2 regions of the Enterococcus sp. PLH-Efm8 genome follow, and region 2 is predicted to be linked to the other one. Evidence: riboswitches for the same ligand, from Rfam matches in the RefSeq annotation. Region 2 holds a riboswitch; the other holds the start of a gene.
The links. Region 2 has a riboswitch for magnesium ahead of ACIFUW_RS07045 (LCP family protein). Riboswitches for the same ligand answer to the same signal wherever they lie in the genome.
Positions count from the first base shown of each region.

Region 1: it holds a riboswitch for magnesium, as region 2 does, so the genes downstream of both, mgtA (magnesium-translocating P-type ATPase) here and ACIFUW_RS07045 (LCP family protein) in region 2, are expected to answer to the same signal.

Region 1 is NZ_CP172568.1:572,659-578,650, forward strand. Features, by position in the region: gene ACIFUW_RS02720 (LTA synthase family protein) at 1-1,707, shown strand, start outside; gene ACIFUW_RS02725 (Rgg/GadR/MutR family transcriptional regulator) at 1,867-2,733, shown strand; gene ndk (nucleoside-diphosphate kinase) at 2,755-3,192, opposite strand; M-box (ykoK) riboswitch at 3,365-3,539, shown strand; gene mgtA (magnesium-translocating P-type ATPase) at 3,881-5,992, shown strand, end outside.
Region 2 is NZ_CP172568.1:1,423,891-1,429,882, reverse strand. Features, by position in the region: gene ACIFUW_RS07070 (1-deoxy-D-xylulose-5-phosphate synthase) at 1-391, shown strand, start outside; gene ACIFUW_RS07065 (ASCH domain-containing protein) at 475-933, shown strand; gene ACIFUW_RS07060 (N-acetylmannosamine-6-phosphate 2-epimerase) at 1,042-1,725, shown strand; gene ACIFUW_RS07055 (flavin reductase family protein) at 1,872-2,486, shown strand; gene ACIFUW_RS07050 (hypothetical protein) at 2,502-2,708, shown strand; M-box (ykoK) riboswitch at 2,933-3,099, shown strand; partial or broken gene ACIFUW_RS07045 (LCP family protein) at 3,247-3,795, shown strand; gene pbp4 (penicillin-binding protein PBP4(5)) at 3,862-5,901, shown strand.

The sequences.
Region 1 (5,992 bases), 850 kb from region 2:
TACTGGCTGGATATCGCTGTGTTCATTGGGCTACTGGTTTGGTTGAAGGTCAAGAAAATACCTATCAAAAGCAACCCTGTCGGCAAACCGATGGCTATCGCTGTTACCTGTCTTTCAGGGCTTATTTTTTCAGGAAATCTAGCGCTGAGCGAAGCCAACCGTCCACAATTGCTGCAGCGAACATTTGACCGTTCATATATTGTCAAATATCTAGGAATCGATGCGTATACTATTTATGACGGAATCAAAACAGGAATGACTAGCAGTGTTCGCGCGCATGCAAGCAGTAATGGGATTGATGAAGTTTTAGATTATACAAAGAAACATTATGCAGAGCCAAATCCCGAAACATTTGGGATCGCTAAAGGGAAAAATGTGATCGTTCTCCATTTAGAAAGTTTCCAGCAGTTTTTGATTAATATGAAGGTAGACGGACAAGAAGTCACACCGTTTTTAAATAGTATTTTCCAGAATCAAGCAACGATCAGCTTTGACAATTTCTTTCATGAAGTAGGACAGGGAAAGACAAGTGATGCTGAAAATATGTTGGAAACTGGCACATTTGGTTTACCTCAAGGCTCATTATTCACAGAACTTGGGTCAGACAATGTCTTTCAAGCCGCACCAGCGATCCTTGGACAAAAGCAAGGCTATACAAGCGCTGTTTTCCATGGGAATGTAGCTAGTTTTTGGAATAGAGATCATGTATATAAAAACTTAGGTTATGACAATTTCTTTGATCGATCTTATTTTGATGAATCCGACGAAACGTTAGGTTATGGGATATTAGATAAAGATTTATTCAGAGAATCTGCCCAATATCTTGAGCATCTACAACAGCCGTTTTACACGAAATTTCTTTCCGTAACCAACCACACGCCTTATTATACGGATGACAAGAATTTCGACTTTCCATCTTTGAATACTGGCAATAGCACAGTAGATAATTATGTTCGAACGGCACATTATCTGGATCAATCATTGGAACAATTTTTTACGTATTTGAAAAAATCTGGTATTTACCAAAATTCAATCTTTGTGATTTACGGGGATCATTTTGGGATCTCGAATACAGATAATAAAGATTTAGCAAGCGCTCTTGGTAAAGATCCAGATACATGGGATGAATTTGACAACGCACAGATGCAACGAGTGCCATTGATGATCCATATGCCTGGTTATACTAAAGGGACAGTCAATCATGAATACGGTGGAGAAATCGATGTTTTGCCGACATTACTACATCTATTGGGAATCGATGATAAAGATTATCTTCATTTTGGTACAGACTTATTATCTTCTCAGCATGATCAAGTAGTTGCTTTTCGAAATGGGAACTTTGTGACACCCAAATACACCGTCCTAGGAGGAAAAGCTTACAATAATCAGACAGGAGAAATCATCGATACGAAAGCAGCAGGAATCGATGAGGAAATCTCCAAAGATCAGGAAAAAGTCAAGACTGCGTTAAGTCTTTCAGATAAGCTGAATCAGGAAAATCTCTTGCGGTTTTATGTGCCAAACGGATTTGAGACGATTGATCCGAAAAAATATGACTATAAAAATGAAGCGGAACGTAATGAAGCAATCGAAAAGCAAAAAGGCGAACATTCGACAAGTGTCTTTTCAAAAAATGGTAATAAAACAACAACCAACTTATATCCAGTAACAAGAACAGACGTTGAACAGCAAAAAAATAATCAATAAACAATCAAACCAACCTTCAGTAGTTAGACAACATTCTAATGCTTGAAGGTTGGTATTTTTTATGAAAAAAACATTTTTTTATTTTTTTCGTGTATTTTTCCTTTTTAACGTATCTATTTATTGAATGTGGAAAAATTTAAATTAAAAAGGAGAACTATTATGTATGATGGTGAATTGATCAAGAAACTTCGAGTCAACAAGAAGTTGACACAGTCCCAATTAGCGGAAGGAATCTGTTTTAAGACTTCTCTAGTCGGGATTGAGACAAATTCAGTGAAAAAAATGTCATTTGTAACATTGAGATCATTTTTAGAGCGAATGAACATGACACTTGCAGAATATGAATGGATGCGAAACCAGCTGGATGAACCAATAAAGTTAAAGAAAAAAAGACGAATGCTAGATCGGGTACAAGAAGACAGCTTTGATCCTTATAAAGAGATCAGCAATAACCGTAGGCATTTTAAGAAAACAGAAGATCTGTATTATTTGGTTTTGAATCTTCACATGGTCGAAAAAACAGAAGTATCTGAGACAGAATTTGAATTTTTACGTTATGAATGCCGAATCATTGAAGAATACTTGATGCAGATACCAGACTATGGTCAATTTGAACTATCTATTCTAGCTGATTTTCCTTGGATATTCAGTGATCGGTTCATTGAGAACAATTATTTGAAAATCAAAAAAAGAATGCGACGATTAGCACAGTTGAACAATCATGAGCAGTATCTCTTTACTTTTTTAATGAACCTGACTTCGTTTTATATAGAAAATGGTCGGTTGAAAAAGGCACGTAGTGTGAATGAAGATATGAAACGGAGCTTATCACATAAAGAAAGAAGTACAGTGATCTATGAAACATTGATGGCAGATTATTATCAAAGATTGATTTCTGCTGCTTTAGGGGAAGAAAAGACGAAAGACTACCAAGAATTCTTCACAGTGCTCGAATATATGTTAGGAAAGAATCAACGGAGGTCCTTAGAGAAAAAACTGCTGGCCATTGCTGAACCCAGCAACTAGACCAGCAGTTTAGAATTTGTATCACTTCGCCGCTTTTTCAGACGGTTTGTTTATATCGAATGGCGGGAAAAAGCGGGCGATCTCTTTTACCGCAGCATCACGGGAATCAGAAGCGTGAATGATGTTTTCAGTCCCCGGCAGCGCGTAGTCTCCTCGGATCGTACCTGGAACAGCATCGGCAGCTTTTGTTGCTCCAACCATCTTACGGACGATATCGATCACTTCCTCGCCGACCAGCACAAGATAAACGACAGGACCGGAAGTCATGTAATCGATCAGTTCATCAAAAAAACTGCGCTCAGTCAAGTGCTGATAATGTTCTTTTGCTAATTCAGGAGTCATAGTTTCAAACTTCATTTCAGCAATGGCCAGTCCCTTTGCTTCAAAACGTTGGATGATGCTTCCGACTAAATGGCGTCTCACGCCGTCTGGCTTGATAATAACAAGTGTTCTTTCCATAACAGCACCTCGTTTCCTACTATATTTCTATTATAGCGGGAGGTGGAAAATGAGACAAATAAAACCGCGTGAGACAGGAATATAACGTGTGTATTTTAAAAAAAGTATGAAAAACATGGAAAATTGATTTGACATCCTCTTTTTTAGTTGTTATATTAACGAAGGAAAACCGAATAAGATTTGTTAGGTGAGGCTCCTATACAAACATAGGCTACTGCCCAAAAACGTCGAGAGACGCCAATGGGTAGAACAGGAATTGTCGAGATAAGGCTTTTCATAAGGTAGCTAAAAGCAGGTATCTGCTTTTTACGTTGTACAGTGTCAAAACTCAACGATGAGATCTGAGAAGCTTTTTTTAATATGCTTTTTCAAACCTTTCGCTGAGTATTTGGCGAGAGGTTTTTTTGTTGCCGCAAATCCCCATCGGTGAAAAATAAAAAGGAGGTGGTCTAATTGGAAAAATAACTATTCGAAAAATGATTGGAAGTCATGAATTAAAATTACTTAGTAAAGGAGATGAGAACAAATGGATGACAGTCATTCGAAAAACAAGGATCTAGAGGAAAGGCCAGGGCTATTATCTATCTGTTCTCAGCCCCTTTCAGTTTTTTCTCTATCGATCCGATGAATAGCTAAAGACCAAAAGCAGCGAGAACAGCTGTCTTTTGGACACAAAGGAGAGATTGAGATGGAAAAAAAGAAAGATACACAAAAAATCTATGCAGCTTTTGCTGGAAAAACGAAACAAGAATTATTTGAACTATTCCATGCATCAGCAAATGGATTGACAGAAGAACAAATCGAACGTTCAAGAGAAAATTACGGTGAAAATGCGATTTCATATGGCAAAAAAACACCATTCATTGTAGAAATATTGAAAGCATACATCACGCCATTTACATTAGTGTTGATCGCATTAGGAATTATTTCATTCATCACGGAATATGTATTAGCAGCTCCTGGAGATAAAGATCTTTTCGGTGTAGCCATTATCTTCACTATGGTTATCGTCAGCGGGACAATGACGTTGATTCAGTCCGTACGTTCCAATCAAGCGGCTGAAAAACTGAAATCACTTGTGAAAGTAACGGCAGCTGTAAAACGTAATGGAAAGTACACAGAGATTCCTATGGAAGAAATCGTCTGTGGAGATCTTGTTCGGCTTTCAGCAGGGGATATGATACCAGCGGATATGCGTTTATTGTCCGCAAAGGATTTATTCATTTCCCAAGCAGCATTGACAGGGGAAAGCTATCCAGTAGAAAAGCATGCGAAAGTATGTGAAGACGATCAGCAAAGCGAAACAAGTTACGAAAATCTTGTCTTTATGGGAAGTAATGTCATCAGTGGAAGTGCGGAAGGAATCATTGTTTCTGTTGGAAATGAAACACTATTTGGTCATGTAGCAGAAACGCTATCTGAAAAACCAATTCAATCAAGCTTTGAATTAGGCATCCATAAAACATCCATGCTACTGATCAAATTTATGTCATTGATGGCTCCAGCAGTTATCGTCATCAATGGGCTTACAAAAGGGGATTGGCTAGAAGCTTTTCTTTTTGGACTATCTGTAGCAGTTGGTCTAACACCTGAAATGCTTCCAATGATCGTTACGACGAATTTGGTCAAAGGAGCAAGTGTGATGGCCAAAAAAGGAACAGTGATCAAAAATTTGAATGCCATCCAGAACTTTGGTGCAATCGATGTGTTATGTACGGATAAAACGGGGACATTGACACAAGATAAAATCATTCTTGAATATCATATGGATTGTGAAGGAAATGAAGATGATCGTGTTTTGCGCCATGCGTATCTAAATAGCTACTATCAAACAGGGCTGAAAAATTTGTTAGATGTGGCTATCATTGATGAAGCAACAGAAACTTTAGATACAGATAAGATCAATTATCAAAAAGTGGATGAAATTCCTTTTGATTTTGAACGTCGTCGTATGAGTGTTGTGGTTGCTGATCCAGCTGGTAAAACACAAATGATCACAAAAGGCGCGATTGAAGAAATGCTGAACATTTCTAAATTTATTGATCTTGGCGGTACTGTTACACCATTAACAAAAGAACGAAAAGAAGCCGTACTTGCAAAAGTACAGTCACTTAATGAAGATGGCTTACGAGTGATTGGTGTCGCACAAAAGACCAATCCAAGCGTCGTTGGAGAATTTTCAGTCAAAGATGAGTCAGACATGGTTTTGATTGGTTATCTTGCTTTCCTTGATCCACCAAAAGAAACAACGAAACAAGCGTTGAAAGCTCTGAAAGAACATGGTGTAGCTGTAAAAGTTCTGACTGGGGACAACGAATTAGTTACACGTTCAGTGTGCCGTCAAGTAGGTCTAGAGATCAATGAATTGGTTACCGGTGAGAAAATCTCGGAAATGAGTGATCATGAATTAGCACAAGTAGCTGAAGACCATGAAGTATTCGTAAAATTGAATCCTCAGCAAAAAGCACGTTTGACGACAGCTTTACGTAAAAATGGTCATACTGTCGGATTTTTAGGAGATGGTATCAATGACGCTCCTGCAATGAAAGTGGCTGATATCGGTATTTCTGTAGATACAGCTGTGGATATTGCGAAAGAATCTGCAGACGTGATCCTTTTAGAAAAAGATTTGACGATTTTGGAAAGAGGCCTTCTTTCTGGACGAGAAACTTTTGGGAATATCATGAAATATATCAAGGCTACAGCAAGTTCTAATTTTGGCAATATGTTTTCCGTGCTGATTGCAAGTACGTTCCTGCCATTTTTACCAATGCTGCCTTTACAACTTTTGTTTTTGAAT
Region 2 (5,992 bases):
CTATCAAACAGTAAATAATGGAGGAAAAGTAGCAATTTTAGCTTTAGGCGGTTTTCTTGAATTAGGAAAAGAAACAGTAAAAGCTTTTAGAAAAAAAGGAATCGAAGCAACGTTGATCAATCCAGGAACGATCACAGAAAATGACGTAGAAACATTAGATAAATTAAAAGAAACACACGAATTAGTCATCACATTAGAAGATGGTAGTTTGTCAGGAGGATTTGGCGAAAATATCAGTCGTTATTATGGTGATTCTTCAATGAACGTATTAAATTTTGGTGCAGAGAAAGAATTCACGGATAGCGTTCCTGTAGGGCAGCTTTATGAACGTTATCATTTAACACCAAAACAAATCGTTGAAGATAGTCTGCGTGTCTTGAATATTCAATAATTCATTATGCTCACCATCCAGATAATTGTTTATACTAGTATCTGGATGGTTTTTTCATTATAAAAAGCAAAGGGGTGGATGTTATGTATCAGCAAGTAGAAGAATATGTCAAAAAGTTCCAAGAAAAATATCCTAGTTATCAATCAGAAAAATTAGGTTTCTTTTCATTTGGGGATACAGAAAAAATGGCAGACGAGTTGAGCGAACTAGTTGTAAAAAAGATAAAGACTGGTACATCAAGTGGTTACGATCTGTATAAACAAGAGAATGAGCCTTTACCAAAAGTTGGTCAATTAGACGTGGTCCTGAATGGAAAAAATGAACCAGTTTGTATCATCAAAAATATAAATGTGACCATCTTGCCTTTTAGTGAAGTCACGAAAGAGCATGCTTGGAAAGAAGGAGAAGGGGATCGGACATTAGCTTATTGGCGGAAAGTCCATGCTGAGTTTTTTAAACATGCTTATAAAGAAGCGTTGAACATAGAATTTACAGAAGAGAAGCTGGTCGTATACGAAGAATTTGAAGTAATTTTCTTTTAGTAAGAAAGGTCTGCTGAAAGAAATAGCTCATTATTGTCTCCTGAATAGAAAAGGGTTACATTTTTATATGAAGCTGTATTTTTATATAACATTACTGGAGGAGATATTGTGGATACACTGGAACAAATCAAAGGCGGAGTCGTCGTTTCTTGTCAAGCTTTGGAAAACGAGCCGCTACACAGTTCTTTTATTATGGGGAGAATGGCTTTGGCTGCAAAAGAAGGCGGAGCAGTTGGTATTCGAGCAAATACGACAGAAGATATCAATGAAATCAAGCGAATCGTTGATTTACCGGTAATAGGGATTATCAAAAGAGATTACGATGGGTCAGAAGTGTTTATTACTGCGACAGAAAAAGAAGTGGAAGAACTTTTGGAGACGCAAGCAGAAATCATTGCACTGGATGCAACTTCTCGTAAACGTCCGACAGAAAAAACAACTGCTGAACTTGTCCAAATGATTCACGAACACGGTCGGTTAGCTATGGCAGATATTTCGACTTTTGAGGAAGCGCTTCAAGCGCAAGAAGATGGTTTTGATCTTTTGTCTACGACTTTAGCAGGCTATACAGAATATTCACGAAAGACGCAGACACCTGATTTTGATTTATTGAATCAAATCATAGAACAAGTCGATATCCCAGTAATTATGGAAGGACATACTGACTCTCCTGAACAAGTAGAGAAAGCATATGAATTAGGTGCTTTTTCAGTCGTAGTTGGATCTATTATCACCCGTCCGCAATTGATCACTAAAAGATATGTCGAAGCCGCAAGTAAAGCAAATAACTAAAAAACACGCACGGCACAGATTCTTGACAAAAAAGAAAAATTGATAGATAGTTTAAAGCAGATTCTAAGAAGATGAAAAAAGCATTACTTTTCATTTTGTCTTCAAGATCTGCTTTTTAACGAATTTTATAGAAAGAAGGCGAAACCATGTTTGAACGGAGTCCTTCAGAATTGACAGAACGTGAAAATTACAAGTTGCTGATTGGTTCAGTCATCCCTAGACCAGTAGCAGTAGTAACGACTAAATCAGCAAAAGATATAGTGAATATCGCACCCTTCAGTTACTTCAATATCGTCAGTTCGAATCGACCCATCTTATCCTTGGCGATCCAGAGAAAACAAGATGCAGTAAAAGACACAGCAAAGAATATTCTTGAGACAAGAGAAGCTGTTATCCATATCCTTGATGAGGACAACGTAGAAGAAGTAAATAAAACAGCAGCCAATCTGCCTAATGAGGAAAGCGAACTGTACCTGACTGACTTGACTTTAACTGATTCAGTAATCATTTCAGTACCAGCATTGACAGAAGCAAAAGTTCGTTTTGAAACATCCTTATATGAACATGTCGAGATACGGAATAAAAATAAAGTAACAGCTGATTTATTTTTGCTAGAAGTACAGAAATATCATTTAAATGAAACAGTCTATGATGATAAGACAGGAAGGATCGATCCAAGAAAATTGAATGCTGTAAGCCGTTTGGCAGGAAATGATTATGCAGCAATAGGAGAAATTTTCACGATTGCACGTCCCGAATAAAAAGGAGCACTAGTTATGTTAAAAATAAGCTATAAACCATCGACAGATTCAAAAGAAATGAAAAAAGAATATGAAACAGTGAATGATTTTCTGCAAGGGCAGTACTTAGAAGTTCCGCCATTGCAAGACCATTTTGTCGTTACTACTGTTACTTTAGATGGTAAGGAAATAGAAATGCCAGATCAAACGATTAGCGGATTGTTTAATTACTTTAACAAATAAATATTTATTCCGAAAAGTGAAAAAACATATAAAAAAACACATAAAACTAAAAAATTATCAAAGAATCCTGGTGCAACTGAAAGAATTTGCAACGGGATTCTTTCAACTTATTTGTTATTTTTTTCTAAAAAATATTAAAGATTGTTAAATTTCACTATTTCATTTCAAATTCCATTGCCTAATCATTAGGAAAAGTCTATCATGAACTCGTAAATAGAATATAGTAATAACCTTGTTAGGTGAGGCTCCTATACAAACATAGGCTGTTGCCCAGAAACGTCGAAAGTCGCCAATGGGTAAAACAGAAACTGTTGGATTAAGGCTTTTTCCAATAGCTAAGAATGTTTTCTTTACGTTGTATAGTGCTAAAACTCGGACGATGAGATGATGCTAGGTCAGAATTCTTGTTCGAAAAGGTTTCTGACCTTTTCTTTATATTTTTGTGACTGACTTATTTGATGAGACAAACTCGCTCCTCACCTGACAAGTGGATTGCTGTGTGAGGAGGAGATGCGGTGAAAAAAGATCGATTGGTGGAGGTCGCTCGGATTCACTTCTGGTTGCACAATACAACCAGAAAACACAACAAGCAAAACTGATCTCTATCATGAGAGATTCATATGTCGATATTCCAGGTTACGGAATGAATAAGATAAATGCAGCTTACTCTTATGGGGGAGTTGATTTATTAAATCAAACATTAAAGGAAAATTTCAAATTTGAAGCTCCCTATTATGCAAGTATCACATTTCAAGATTTTATCGATTGCGTTAATGAACTGTTTCCTGGTGGAGTCAAGATCGATGCAGAAAAATCTCTAGATTTAGATGGCGTATATATAAACAAAGGAGAGCAAGTGATGGATGGTAATACTTTACTCCAGTATGCTCGATTTCGGGAAGACAAAGAAGGAGACTTCGGGAGGATCAGAAGGCAGCAGCAAGTGATCAAAGCTATCTCTCAGCAGCTGAAAGACGTAACTTCAATATTCAAGCTACCCAAAGCGGTTGGGAAATTACTTGGTAGTATCCAAACGAACCTTCCAGAAAGTGTGCTTCTGGATTGTGGTATGGATTTCCTCAAAGACATATGTTAGAATAAACAGGTATAAATAGTGAAATAAAGGAATGACAAGCAAGAGAAGGAGGAAAAAATGAAAAGAAGTGACAAGCACGGCAAAAATCGAACAGGCGCTTATATTGCCGGCGCAGTGATCTTAATAGCAGCTGCGGGTGGCGGTTATTTTTACTACCAGCACTATCAAGAAACCCAAGCAGTAGAAGCTGGAGAAAAGACAGTTGAGCAATTTGTCCAAGCTTTGAACAAGGGAGATTATAACAAAGCTGCAGAAATGACATCAAAAAAGGCGGCAAATAAAAGTGCATTATCTGAAAAAGAGATCTTAGATAAATACCAGAATATATACGGTGCTGCTGATGTCAAAGGACTTCAGATATCGAATCTAAAAGTAGATAAAAAAGACGATTCTACTTACAGTTTTTCATATAAAGCAAAGATGAATACCTCATTAGGTGAATTGAAAGATCTTTCTTATAAAGGAACATTAGACAGAAATGATGGTCAAACCACGATCAACTGGCAACCCAACTTGGTTTTTCCAGAAATGGAAGGAAATGACAAAGTAAGCCTGACCACACAAGAAGCAGCAAGAGGGAATATTATAGATCGAAATGGTGAACCATTAGCAACAACAGGCAAACTAAAACAATTAGGAGTCGTTCCAAGTAAACTTGGAGATGGAGGCGAAAAAACAGCCAATATCAAAGCGATTGCTTCCTCCTTCGACTTAACAGAAGATGCTATCAATCAGGCGATTTCACAAAGCTGGGTACAACCCGATTACTTTGTCCCATTGAAAATCATTGATGGAGCAACGCCAGAACTTCCAGCTGGAGCTACCATTCAAGAAGTAGACGGCAGATATTATCCTTTGGGTGAAGCAGCTGCTCAGCTGATTGGTTACGTGGGAGATATCACAGCAGAAGATATTGATAAGAATCCAGAATTAAGCAGTAATGGAAAAATCGGTCGCTCAGGTTTGGAGATGGCTTTTGATAAGGATCTTCGTGGGACAACAGGTGGGAAATTAAGCATTACAGATGCAGACGGTGTAGAGAAAAAAGTTCTGATCGAACATGAAGTTCAAAATGGCAAAGATATCAAATTGACAATCGATGCGAAGGCACAAAAAATAGCTTTTGACAGTCTAGGAGGAAAAGCTGCATCAACTGTTGCGACAACGCCAAAAACCGGTGATCTTCTTGCGCTTGCTAGCTCTCCAAGCTATGATCCAAACAAAATGACAAACGGGATCTCACAAGAAGATTACAAAGCTTATGAAGAAAATCCTGAACATCCATTCATCAGCCGATTTGCGACAGGTTATGCTCCTGGATCTACGTTTAAAATGATTACAGCAGCAATCGGTCTCGACAACGGCACTATCGATCCAAATGAAGTGTTGACGATCAACGGGCTTAAATGGCAAAAAGACAGTTCTTGGGGATCTTTTAAAACAACGCGTGTCAGTAGTGATGTATCACAAGTAGACTTAAAAACTGCTTTGATCTATTCCGATAATATATATGCGGCACAAGAAACGTTGAAAATGGGTGAGAAAAAATTTCGTACAGGCTTAGATAAATTCATTTTTGGTGAAGACCTTGATTTGCCAATTAGTATGAATCCAGCACAAATTTCTAATGAAGATAGCTTTAACTCAGATATCTTGCTAGCTGATACTGGATATGGACAGGGCGAACTTCTAATTACTCCTATCCAGCAAGCAGCAATGTATTCTGTTTTTACCAACAATGGCACACTTGTCTATCCTAAATTGATTCCAGATAAAGAGACAAAAGATAAGAAGAATGTCATCAGCGAAACAGCAGTACAAACGATCGTGCCAGATCTGAGAGAAGTTGTGCAAGATGTAAATGGTACAGCACATTCTCTTTCTGCTTTAGGGATTCCGTTGGCAGCGAAAACTGGTACAGCGGAAATCAAAGAAAAACAGGATGTAAAGGGGCAAGAGAACAGTTTCTTGTTTGCTTTCAATCTTGATAACCAAGGTTATATGATGGTCAGCATGTTGGAAAATAAAGAAGATGATGATTCAGCAACCAAACGAGCATCGGAACTATTGCAATACCTCAACCAAAATTATCAATAAAAAATTGCTTTTTAAGTACAGTAAAAGGACTGTGGCGTTATCGTCACAGTCCTTTTTTCAAATAAACGGTTTTCACGATGTCTCTTTCACA